3 regions of the Sphingomonas sp. BK069 genome follow, and region 1 is predicted to be linked to each of the others. Evidence: riboswitches for the same ligand, from Rfam matches in the RefSeq annotation. Region 1 holds a riboswitch; each other region holds the start of a gene.
The links. Region 1 has a riboswitch for cobalamin ahead of FHY02_RS20565 (TonB-dependent receptor). Riboswitches for the same ligand answer to the same signal wherever they lie in the genome.
Positions count from the first base shown of each region.

Region 2: it holds a riboswitch for cobalamin, as region 1 does, so the genes downstream of both, FHY02_RS19035 (TonB-dependent receptor domain-containing protein) here and FHY02_RS20565 (TonB-dependent receptor) in region 1, are expected to answer to the same signal.
Region 3: it holds a riboswitch for cobalamin, as region 1 does, so the genes downstream of both, FHY02_RS08460 (TonB-dependent siderophore receptor) here and FHY02_RS20565 (TonB-dependent receptor) in region 1, are expected to answer to the same signal.

Region 1 covers NZ_JACHZH010000011.1:24,736-27,939, forward strand. The annotation lists gene FHY02_RS20560 (ATP-binding protein) at 1-409, shown strand, start outside; cobalamin riboswitch at 812-1,051, shown strand; gene FHY02_RS20565 (TonB-dependent receptor) at 1,218-3,204, shown strand, end outside.
Region 2 covers NZ_JACHZH010000008.1:109,155-112,358, reverse strand. The annotation lists gene FHY02_RS19035 (TonB-dependent receptor domain-containing protein) at 1-1,318, opposite strand, end outside; cobalamin riboswitch at 1,430-1,627, opposite strand; gene FHY02_RS19030 ((deoxy)nucleoside triphosphate pyrophosphohydrolase) at 1,626-2,039, opposite strand; gene FHY02_RS19025 (Flp family type IVb pilin) at 2,085-2,276, shown strand; gene FHY02_RS19020 (Flp family type IVb pilin) at 2,427-2,594, shown strand; gene FHY02_RS19015 (acetyl-CoA carboxylase carboxyltransferase subunit alpha) at 2,806-3,204, opposite strand, start outside.
Region 3 covers NZ_JACHZH010000001.1:1,773,985-1,777,188, forward strand. The annotation lists gene FHY02_RS08460 (TonB-dependent siderophore receptor) at 1-1,372, opposite strand, end outside; cobalamin riboswitch at 1,473-1,680, opposite strand; gene FHY02_RS08465 (TonB-dependent siderophore receptor) at 1,842-3,204, shown strand, end outside.

The DNA.
Region 1 (3,204 bases):
CATGGCCGAAACTTATCGCCCCGACTTTGAGGCCAGCGGCCACCTGTTATCGGCGGATATACCGGCCTGCTTGCGTGTCGAGGGCGACCGCCGTCTGCTGGCTCAGGCGCTGTCGAACCTGTTGGAGAACGTGTTGCGCCACACGCCGCCCGGCACCACAGCGACACTGGCTGCAACGGCTACGCAGGATGCGATCGAGGTGGCGCTGGAGGATGACGGCCCAGGCGTTCACCCCGCTGATGCCAAACGCCTGTTTCAGCGTTTCGCGCGCGCCGAGGCGTCACGTACCACTGACGGGCATGGGCTGGGCCTTGCCCTCGTTCGCGCCATCGCCGTTGGTCATGGCGGCAATGCAATTCTGTCCCGATCCGAGCGGGCATTCGGTGTCACCATACGGCTTCCGAGATAGATGGATACGCGCTGGCGTTTGGCGTCAGGGTTCTTGAAATCTGAGTGGACGACGGCTTCTGAGAAGCCGCAGGCTTTCCCATTCGACCATCTCAATCGGGACGGTGAGCGGCGTAAGCCAACGTTAGCTATGAGCGCTGCCTCACCCGAAAGCGGCCGGTCCGCAAACCTGCCAATCTCAGACGTTCGAGGTGCGTCCGGCCGGCGCCACTGGTAAATGGCTGAGAGCGGGAGGGTAGCGGACGGTCCGCTTCTGGTGAATCGGCCCACGAGAGTGCAGATGCAGCGGACGGGTAGCCGCGCCGGCGTTCCTGAGTGCCGCTGCGACGGCGCTCGTCACGCAGAGTTGCGGATCAACCGGGCAAGCGGTACGCGCCTCTTGTCCGACCGGAGGCACCTCCAGTCGGACACCGATCGCGCTGGTGCCCCGAGAGGGGCTTAAAAGGGAACACGGTAAGGGAGGACACCCTCCCCCAGACCGAGGCTGTCCCTGCAACTGTAAGCGGCGAGCGAGACGTACATCGCATTTCCCGTTGGGAGATGCAGCCACTGGATCAACGCCGCAGCGGCCACGATCCGGGAAGGCCGTATGTCGAGCGACGACCCGTGAGCCAGGAGACCTGCCAGCGTCCGGTCGCTCTTGCTTTGGCCCAGGGGATGGCCGGGGCACGGTTCTTCCGTCTGAGCGACGAACGAGCGACGGGGGTCGCATTGGTTCGTGTCGCGGATGCTTGCGTCCGTCTGTCGACGCACGCCGACCGTTTACAGCGGACACCCCCGTCGAGGTCGCTTGGCGTGAGGGGACGAACATGAAGGATACGAGACTACGTGCCGGCTGGCTTGGATGCGCTGTGCTGATTGCAGCGTCCAGTGGGACACCAGCAAGCGCACAAACCGAGGGTACAGGCGCCGCCTCGACGAAGGAGCCAGCTGACGATATCGTTGTATTTGGCCGGGGCGAAGCGAAGATCGGTGTCGCCCACGCGGCGAGCGAGGGCACCGTTGCGGGCGCGGACTTGCTGGTTCGGCCTCTGCTCCGCGTAGCGGAGCTGCTGGAGGCGGTCCCGGGCATGGTCGCCGCTCAGCATTCCGGGAGCGGCAAGGCCAATCAATATTTCCTACGCGGCTTCAACCTCGATCACGGGTCCGATTTCACGACCTACATCGATGGCGTGCAGATGAACCTGCGCACGCACGGTCACGGACAGGGCTATCTCGACCTCAATGGCCTCATTCCCGAGATCGTCGCGCGTGAGGATTTCCGCAAAGGACCATACCGCGCCGATGGTGGCGACTTCGCCTTGGCAGGCGCCGCCTACATGACCACGATTGACGGCTATGCACGGCCCTGGATGTCGATCGAAGGTGGCTCCTATGGCTATGGCCGGATAGCGGCAGGTGGTAGCATCAAGGATATTGGCTCCGGCGAGCTGACGCTGGTGGCACAGGCCAAGATCTATGATGGGCCTTGGCAGGAGCCCGAGCATCTGCGCCACGCATCAGGCTTTGCGAAGTACATCGCGCCTGCCGGCGCCGGTCAGATCGAGGCGTCCTTCAACTCCTACCGTGCGACCTGGCGCCCAACCGAGCAGATCACCGAGAGGATCATCGGGACTGCCTCTTGCAAGGACGTCTTCTGTTCTCCCGATCCGACCGCTCGCGGCGAGACGACGCGGCTCGTCGGCAACATCGCGGTGCGGCAGCCCGATTGGCACGCCAACGTCTATGGCCAGTTCTACGACTGGTCGATGTATTCCAATCCGACCTATACCGATGCCGACGGCACCAGCGCACAGATTCGCCAGTTCGACAAACGCTGGATCATCGGCGCGCGGGGCGAGAAGCGCTGGACGCTTGCGCCGGCCGTCGCCGTGTCGGTCGGGACGGAGGAACGCTACGACCATGTCGGGAGCGTCGGAGTTTATCGTACCAGCGCCCGCGCCTTCCTGTCGTCGCTTGGCCGCTACCATGTCGAGGAGGCGTCTGCCGCGCTATATGGCGATGTGACGGTGACACCGATCACAGGCCTCCGGCTCATCGGTGGGGTTCGCGGGGACTATTACCATTTCGTCGTTCGCGCGCGGGATGAGGCGGCGGTTCTTGCAGGCCAAGGCAGCGGCGATGATGCCATCTTCTCGCCCAAGGCATCGATCGCATACTCTCCGACCGATCAGCTCGAGTTCTACGGTAACTGGGGCCGTGGCTTCCACTCCAATGACGTGCGCGGGGCGGTCAACGTCGAGACGCCGGTGCCAGTGTTGGTGCGCGGAGACGGTCGCGAGATTGGCGCTCGCTGGCAGCTGCCCGGCTTCTCGCTCACCGCGACCTATTGGTGGCTCGATGTCGACAGCGAGTTGCGCTTCGTCGGCGACTCAAACGCAGTCGAACCGACAGGCGCCAGCAAGCGACGGGGCTATGAGCTGGTAGCGTTCTGGCGTCCCACGTCGTGGGTCGCGATCGACGGCAACTATACCGAGAGCAGGTCGCGCTACGATAGTGGCGACCGCATCCCGAACGCTTTTGAAAATGCTGCATCTGCCGGTATCGCGTTGGTCCTAAACCCATGGGAGGCGAGCGTCCGCGTCCGTCATCTCGGCCCCTATCCGCTAATCGAGGACAACAGTGTCCGCGATCGAGGCAGCACGGTCGTCAACCTCCGGGCGGCACGGAAGATCGGACGCTACGAGTTGTACGGCGAGGTGCTGAACATCCTCGACAGCCGCGATAAGGACATCGCGTACTACTACGAGGCCTACATACCTGCCTTCGACTCGGCGGGACCGACAGATGGACGGC
Region 2 (3,204 bases), on a different contig from region 1:
TGCTGCCGTTGAGCTGGAACAGGGTCGGCGCCTTGAAGCCCTGCGACCAGCTCCCGCGCAGCAGGGTGGCGCCGTCGTTGGGCGTCCAGGCGAGGCTCGCCGCGCCGACGGTGGCGCCGCCGAAGCGGTCATGGTCGTCGTGGCGCACGCCACCGGTCGCGGTGACTCCCTCGATCGGGGTGAGCGCGAGCTGGCCATAGAGGCTGAACAGCCGCGCCCGCCCGCGATCGGTGCTACCATAGCCGCGCGTGTAGAGCCGCGAGATCTCGCGCTCGGCGCCGAAGGTCGCGCGCACGACCGCACCGAGGTCGGCAACGCCCTGATACTCGATCCGGTGGTTCTGCCCCTGCGAGCGGTACGTCTCGCGCGGCGTCAGATCACGGTCGTAGCTGGTGCGCGCGATATCGGTCCGCGCATAGCCCAGCCGGTTGTGCAGCGCGCCGTCGAACAGCGCGACGTTGACGCCGCCGTAGCCGATCCACTGCTCGGCGTCGCTGTACTCGCGCGTGTCGTTGAAGGTGTAGTTCGGCGCCGGGAAGCCGTCGAACTCGGTGCGACCATTGGCATAGAAGCCGCGCAGGTCGACCGAGACGTTGCTCGCCAGCGTCGCCGTGACACTGGCGTTGCCGCCATAGTGTCGAAAGCCGTCGCGCTCGCTGCCGCGCGCGTAGGACGAGATGCCGTCGGTGGTGTAATAGCCGCCACCCAGGCTCGCTGCGATCGCGCCGGCACGACCCGAGACATTGGCGAAGGCCTGGCCAGTGCCCATCGAACCGCCCTCGGCCCGCGCGTTGACGCTCAGCCGGTCGGTCGGCTGGCGAGTGATCATGTTGACCACGCCGCCGATCGCCTGGCTGCCCCACAGCACCGAGGAGGCGCCGCGCAGCACCTCGACCCGCGCTATATTGCCAACCAGCAGCTCGCCGAAATTGAAGCCGCCCCCGGGTGCGGACGGGTCGTTGATCTTCACGCCGTCGATCAGTGCCGCCGTCTGGTCGCTCTCGGCGCCGCGGATGAACACCGAGGTGACGCCGCCGACGCCGCCGGTGCGCGCCACCGCGATCCCGGGGGTCTGTCGCAGCAGATCGGCGAGCACCACCGTCTGGCGCCGCTCGATCGTCGCGGTGTCGAGCACGGTCACCGCCTGCGCCACGGTGTCGGCCGGCGTCGCGGCGCGCGCGGCGGTGACGATCACGTCGTCGCCCGCGCGGGTCGCCTGCTCGAGCGCCTCGGTCGATTGCGCGCTCTGCGCGTGCGCTGCTGGCGCGAGCAGCAACAGTGGCAACGCGGTCGCGATGCGGCGATAGGCTATGGTCACGTCTTCCCCCACACGGTCGCGGGCGGACGCGCGGCCCCGTGCCGCGGCACTGCCGCCCGATCGTCGTCACGCGAGGACAAGACCTCGATCGCCCGGCACACCCCGTCCGCGCGAAGGACAACCGCGACGGGCAGGTCTCCTGGCTCCCGGGTCAGTGCCCCGGCTCCGGCCTTCCCGGACCATCGGTCCAGTGGCACGCGCGGGAGAGGGCTCGCCGGTCACAGTTGCGGGGGCAGCGCCGGATCGCAGCCAAGCTACCGGCTTCCCTCTTACTTCCCCTCGCGGGGAACCTGTCGCGTCGGCGCCCCTAGGCCAGCGCGTCGCCGCGGGCAAGCGACTCGCGCAGCGCGGCGAGCAGCGGCACGTCGACCGGGGGCATCGACAGCGCGGCGAGCGCGGCGGGCACGTCCCAGCGCAGCGCCGCCGCGGCGAGCGGGCACGGCTCACCCGACCAGGCGCGCGCGACGTAGAGCAGCATCACCAGCGGACGCGCGCCGGGCGCGGCATCGGCGGCGAAGGACAGCGGCGCGAGCGCCGTGGGCGACACCGCGATGGCGAGCTCCTCGGCGAGCTCGCGCACCAGCGCGTCCACGGGCGCCTCGCCCGGCTCGACCTTGCCGCCCGGAAACTCCCACAAGCCGCCGTGCCGCTTGTCGACCGGACGCTGCTGCATCAGGCAGCGTCCTGCCGGGTCGATCAGCGCCGCGGCGACCACCAGCATCGTCATCGAACCGATCCTTAACCATCCATGCGCTACGATCGCGCCATGGCACGCCCTCGCACCCGACGCCCGCTCTTCTCGCGACTCGGCCGCGACGACCGCGGCGCGACGGCGGTGGAATATGCCCTCATCCTCGCCGCCGTCGCGCTGACGATCGCCGCGGGGCTCGGCCGCGTCTCCACCGCGCTGAGTGACGTCCTCACCACCGTGTCGACCAACCTTCTCGTCGGCCGCTGAGACAAGACCTCAACTAACCTGCCGGAAATTCTGAAATCATAGGAACAGGCTTAAGTGTTTATCAACCGTGCCGCAGCTACACCGGACATCGCTGGAGCCTCAGAGGCTCATCGGCCGGGTAACTGAAGCCAATTTGTCTCGGAGATCGACATGCAGAAGATTCGCGCTTTCCTGAAGAACAACAAGGCCGCCACCGCGATCGAGTACGGCCTGATCGCCGCGCTGGTCGCCGTCGCCGCCATCAGTGCGATGAAGGGCCTGGGCAACCAGCTGAACAACACCTTCAGCACCACGACGAGCAAGATGGCCAACGCGTAATCCGCTGGTCCATCATTGTATGAAGGGCGGCGGGACCTCGGTCCCGTCGCCTTTTTCTTGTTCGATCCGCGGGCGCCGTGATCCTGCTGCTGCGACTACCCTCGAGTCAGTGACGCGCACAGCCTCACACCGGAGTCACCCTGACGTCGTTTCAGGATGACGGAGCAGGTTGCAGGCGAAGCCTTTTTTCTCCCTGATCGGGCGCCAAGCCTCAGCTCAGCCGGCCCATACGCAGGAATTTGTCGCGCCGATCCTGGCGCAGCGCCCCCGGCGTCAGCGGCGTCAGCTCGGCGAGCGCGCGCTCGATCGAATCACCCAGCGCGCGGATCGCGCCCGCGGGGTCGCGGTGCGCGCCGCCGAGCGGCTCGGGGACGATCGAGTCGATCACGCCCAATCCCTTCAGATCTTGCGCGGTGACCTTCATCGCCTCGGCGGCATCGGGGGCGCGATCGGCGGTGCGCCACAGGATCGAGGCGCACCCTTCCGGCGAGATCACCGAGTAGACCGCATGCTCGAACATCAGCACGCGGTTGCCGCTGGCGAGCGCGATCGCGCCGCCCGAGCCGCCCTCGCCGACGATCGACGCGACCAGCGGCACGCCGAGCGCGAG
Region 3 (3,204 bases), on a different contig from region 1:
TGCGGCGGCGCACCCCATCCTCCTCGTAGCGGAAGCCGCCGACCAGCGAGAGCCGCCGCGATAGCCGCAGCCGGTCCTCGCCGAAGATGCTCCACTCGGTCGTGATGGTGCGATAGCGCGGCAGCGTCGCCGCGCGGTCCTCCAGCGTGCCAGGGGCAAAGTCGAAGGGATCGACCGCATCCGCCTGATCCGCGACGGCGAAGTTGTTCGAGTAGCGCAGGTTCACGCGGTTGACCTCGGCGCCGAGCACCAGGTCATTGGCCAAGCCTCCGCCCAGCGGCGCGCTCAGCTTCACGCTCGCCTGGTCGCCGTACTGGGCGATGTCCTGGACGATCCCGAGGTTGTCCGATCGCTCGATCACGCCGTTCGGCCGACCGGCCGCCGGCGCCCAGGCGTAGCTCTCGAGGTCGTACCAGCTGCGCTTGCTGGCAAGCCGATAGGCGGCGTTGGTGAGCGTCACCGCGTCGCTGACTTTCCATTCGGCGACGAGCGTCTGGCGATCGTCGCGGAAGCGGATGTCGGCGTCGGCGACGTTGTAGTTGCGGCGCCGGTTGCGCGAGTCGAGCCGGCCGTCGATCAGCGGCGTGCCCCAGTAGCGCATCGGTGTGACGTCACCATAGTCGCCGCGCAGCATGACGGTGAGCCGTTCGCTCGGCGCGAAGCGCAGCGCGCCCGACAGCGCGAGGCTGTGGTTGTCGCCGCGGTCGACCCAGCCGTCCGAACGACGGTAGCTCGCGTCCAGGCGGTAGCCGAGCTGTTCGACGAGCGGACCGCCCGTGCCCGCCGCGACATGCCATGTGTCCTGCGCCCCGTAGCTCAGCTCGGCGTCATCGCGCGCGCTCTCGCTCGGCGCGCGCGAGACGACGTTGACCGCGCCGCCGAGCGCGCCCTGGCCGTAGAGCACCGAGGCGGGCCCGGTCAGCACCTCGATCCGCTCGACGGTCCAGGGGTCGGTCGGGAAGGTGATCGTGCCGGCGACCGGGAAGAGCCGGATGCCGTCGACCAGTTGCAGCACCGAACCCTGGCCGACGAAGCCGCGCGCGGCGAGCGCGGTGTTGCCGTTCCCGGCATTCGCCGCGGCAGTGATGCCGGGCGCGCGCGACACCGCCTCGACCACCGTGAGGTCGCCGCGCGCGCGGATCGCGTCGCCGTCCACGGTCGCGACGCTGGCGGGAAGCTCGAGTGGTGTCAGACCGAGGCGGCTGCCGGTCGCGCTCGGGCGGTCGAGCGCGCCGCCGCCGCGGCCGACGACGAGGATGTCGTCGCGCGGCGGCACGCGGTCGCCGTCCTGCGCCAGCGCGCCGGAGGAACAGGTGGCGAGCAGCAGCGCGGCGACATGCGTCGCCGGGCGGTAGGTGTCGATCATCTTCATATACCCCGATGAAGGACGGGGCACGCGGACCAGACACCGGCGCGCGCGGACGGGAGGCCCGGCCGCGGCATGCGAGCGGCCAGACCGGGCACCCCGCCGGTGGACGTTATGGCGTCGAGGCAGGTCTCCTGGCTCGCGGGTCGGTGCGGATGGTCTGGCCTTCCCGGCCGCGCGAGCGCGACCAGTGACACGGAGCGACCACCTGCTCGCCGCTTACAGTTGCGGGGGCAGCGCCGGCATCGCACCGGCTTCCCGTCTTAGCTCCGGCGCGGCGAACCGACCGGAGAACCTTGACCTGCGTCGCATCGACGAGACGAAACCGCGCGTCAAGGCTAATATAAAGAAAGCTTTATATCTCGCGCAGAACGCCCATTCGCCTTGAAGCCCCGTACTCAACTACGCAAACGATTCTCATTAGCCTTGACTATGCAAATCGGTCGCAATATCGCTTCGGTAACAGGGGGCTACAATGTTGAAAAATGGACCGACCTTCCTGGCGCTCTCGTGCGTCGGGTTCATCGCTTCCGCGCCTGCCGCGGCGGATCCCGGCACGCCCACGGCGATCGCGGCGCAGGATCGCACCGACGGACGCGACGACATCATCGTCAACGGGGCTCCGGCTGAACCGGCGAAGCTAGAGAGCCCGAAGTCGACCTCGGCGCTGATCGACCTGCCGCAGACCGTCACCGTCCTCAACGACCAGACGATCCGCAAGCAGAATCTCCAGACGCTCCGCGACGCGCTGCAGACGATCCCCGGCATCACCTTCGGGGCCGGCGAGGGTGGCGGCGGCTACGGCGACAACATCATCCTGCGCGGTTATTCCGCCACCAACGACATCACCGTCGACGGCGTGCGCGACAGCGGCCAGTACAGCCGCACCGACCCGTTTAACCTCCAGCAGATCGAGGTCTACAACGGCGCCAACAGCGTCTTCAACGGCTCGGGCTCGGTCGGCGGCACGATCAACCTGGTGTCGAAGGTGCCGACGCCGCGCGATCTCACCGTCGTGCAAGGCTCGATCGGCACCGACGATTATTACCGCGCCGCGATCGACGCCAACAAGCGCGTCGGCGACGACGTCGCGGTGCGGCTCAACGCCGCCTATCACCGCAACGACGTGCCCGGGCGCGACGTCGAGAAGTTCGAACGCTGGGGCGTGGCGCCCGCGGTGACGATCGGGATCGACGGGCCGACCAGCCTGACGCTCGCCTATGTCCACCAGGAGGACGACAACACGCCTTACTACGGCGTGCCCTTCTTCCGCACCGCTCTGTCGAGCGGCCTGCTGCCCGGTGCGGACCGCTCGGCCTATTACGGCATCGTCAACCTCGACAGGCAGGACCAAGTGCTCGACCGCGCGACCGCCACCTTCCGCCACGCGGTCAGCGAGGCGGTGTCGGTGCGCAACCTGACACGCTGGCAGCACGTCGTGCAGAACGGCGTCACCAGCGCGCCGCAGGGTACCTTCTGCCTCGCCGGGGTCGCGCTCCAGCCGACCGGCGCCGCCTGCCCCGCCGGCCTCGCGCCCGGCGAGTGGCGACCGTCGGGGCCGCGCGGACTGGTCCGCGATCAGGAAGCGCAGCTACTCTATAACCAGACCGACCTGCGTGTCGTGACGGGTGCCGAGGGCGGCATCCGCAACACGCTCAATCTCGGTTTCTCGGGCGCGATCGAGGATTACGCGATCACGACCGCCTCGCTGTTGCGCAATCCCGACGGTTCGGCGGTGACGCCGCTGCCAGTGCTGTCGATCGCGAACCCGGACACGACGTGGCGCGGGCCGCTTCACCGCACCGTCACCGCGCAGGCGCGCGGCGAGACGCGCAACC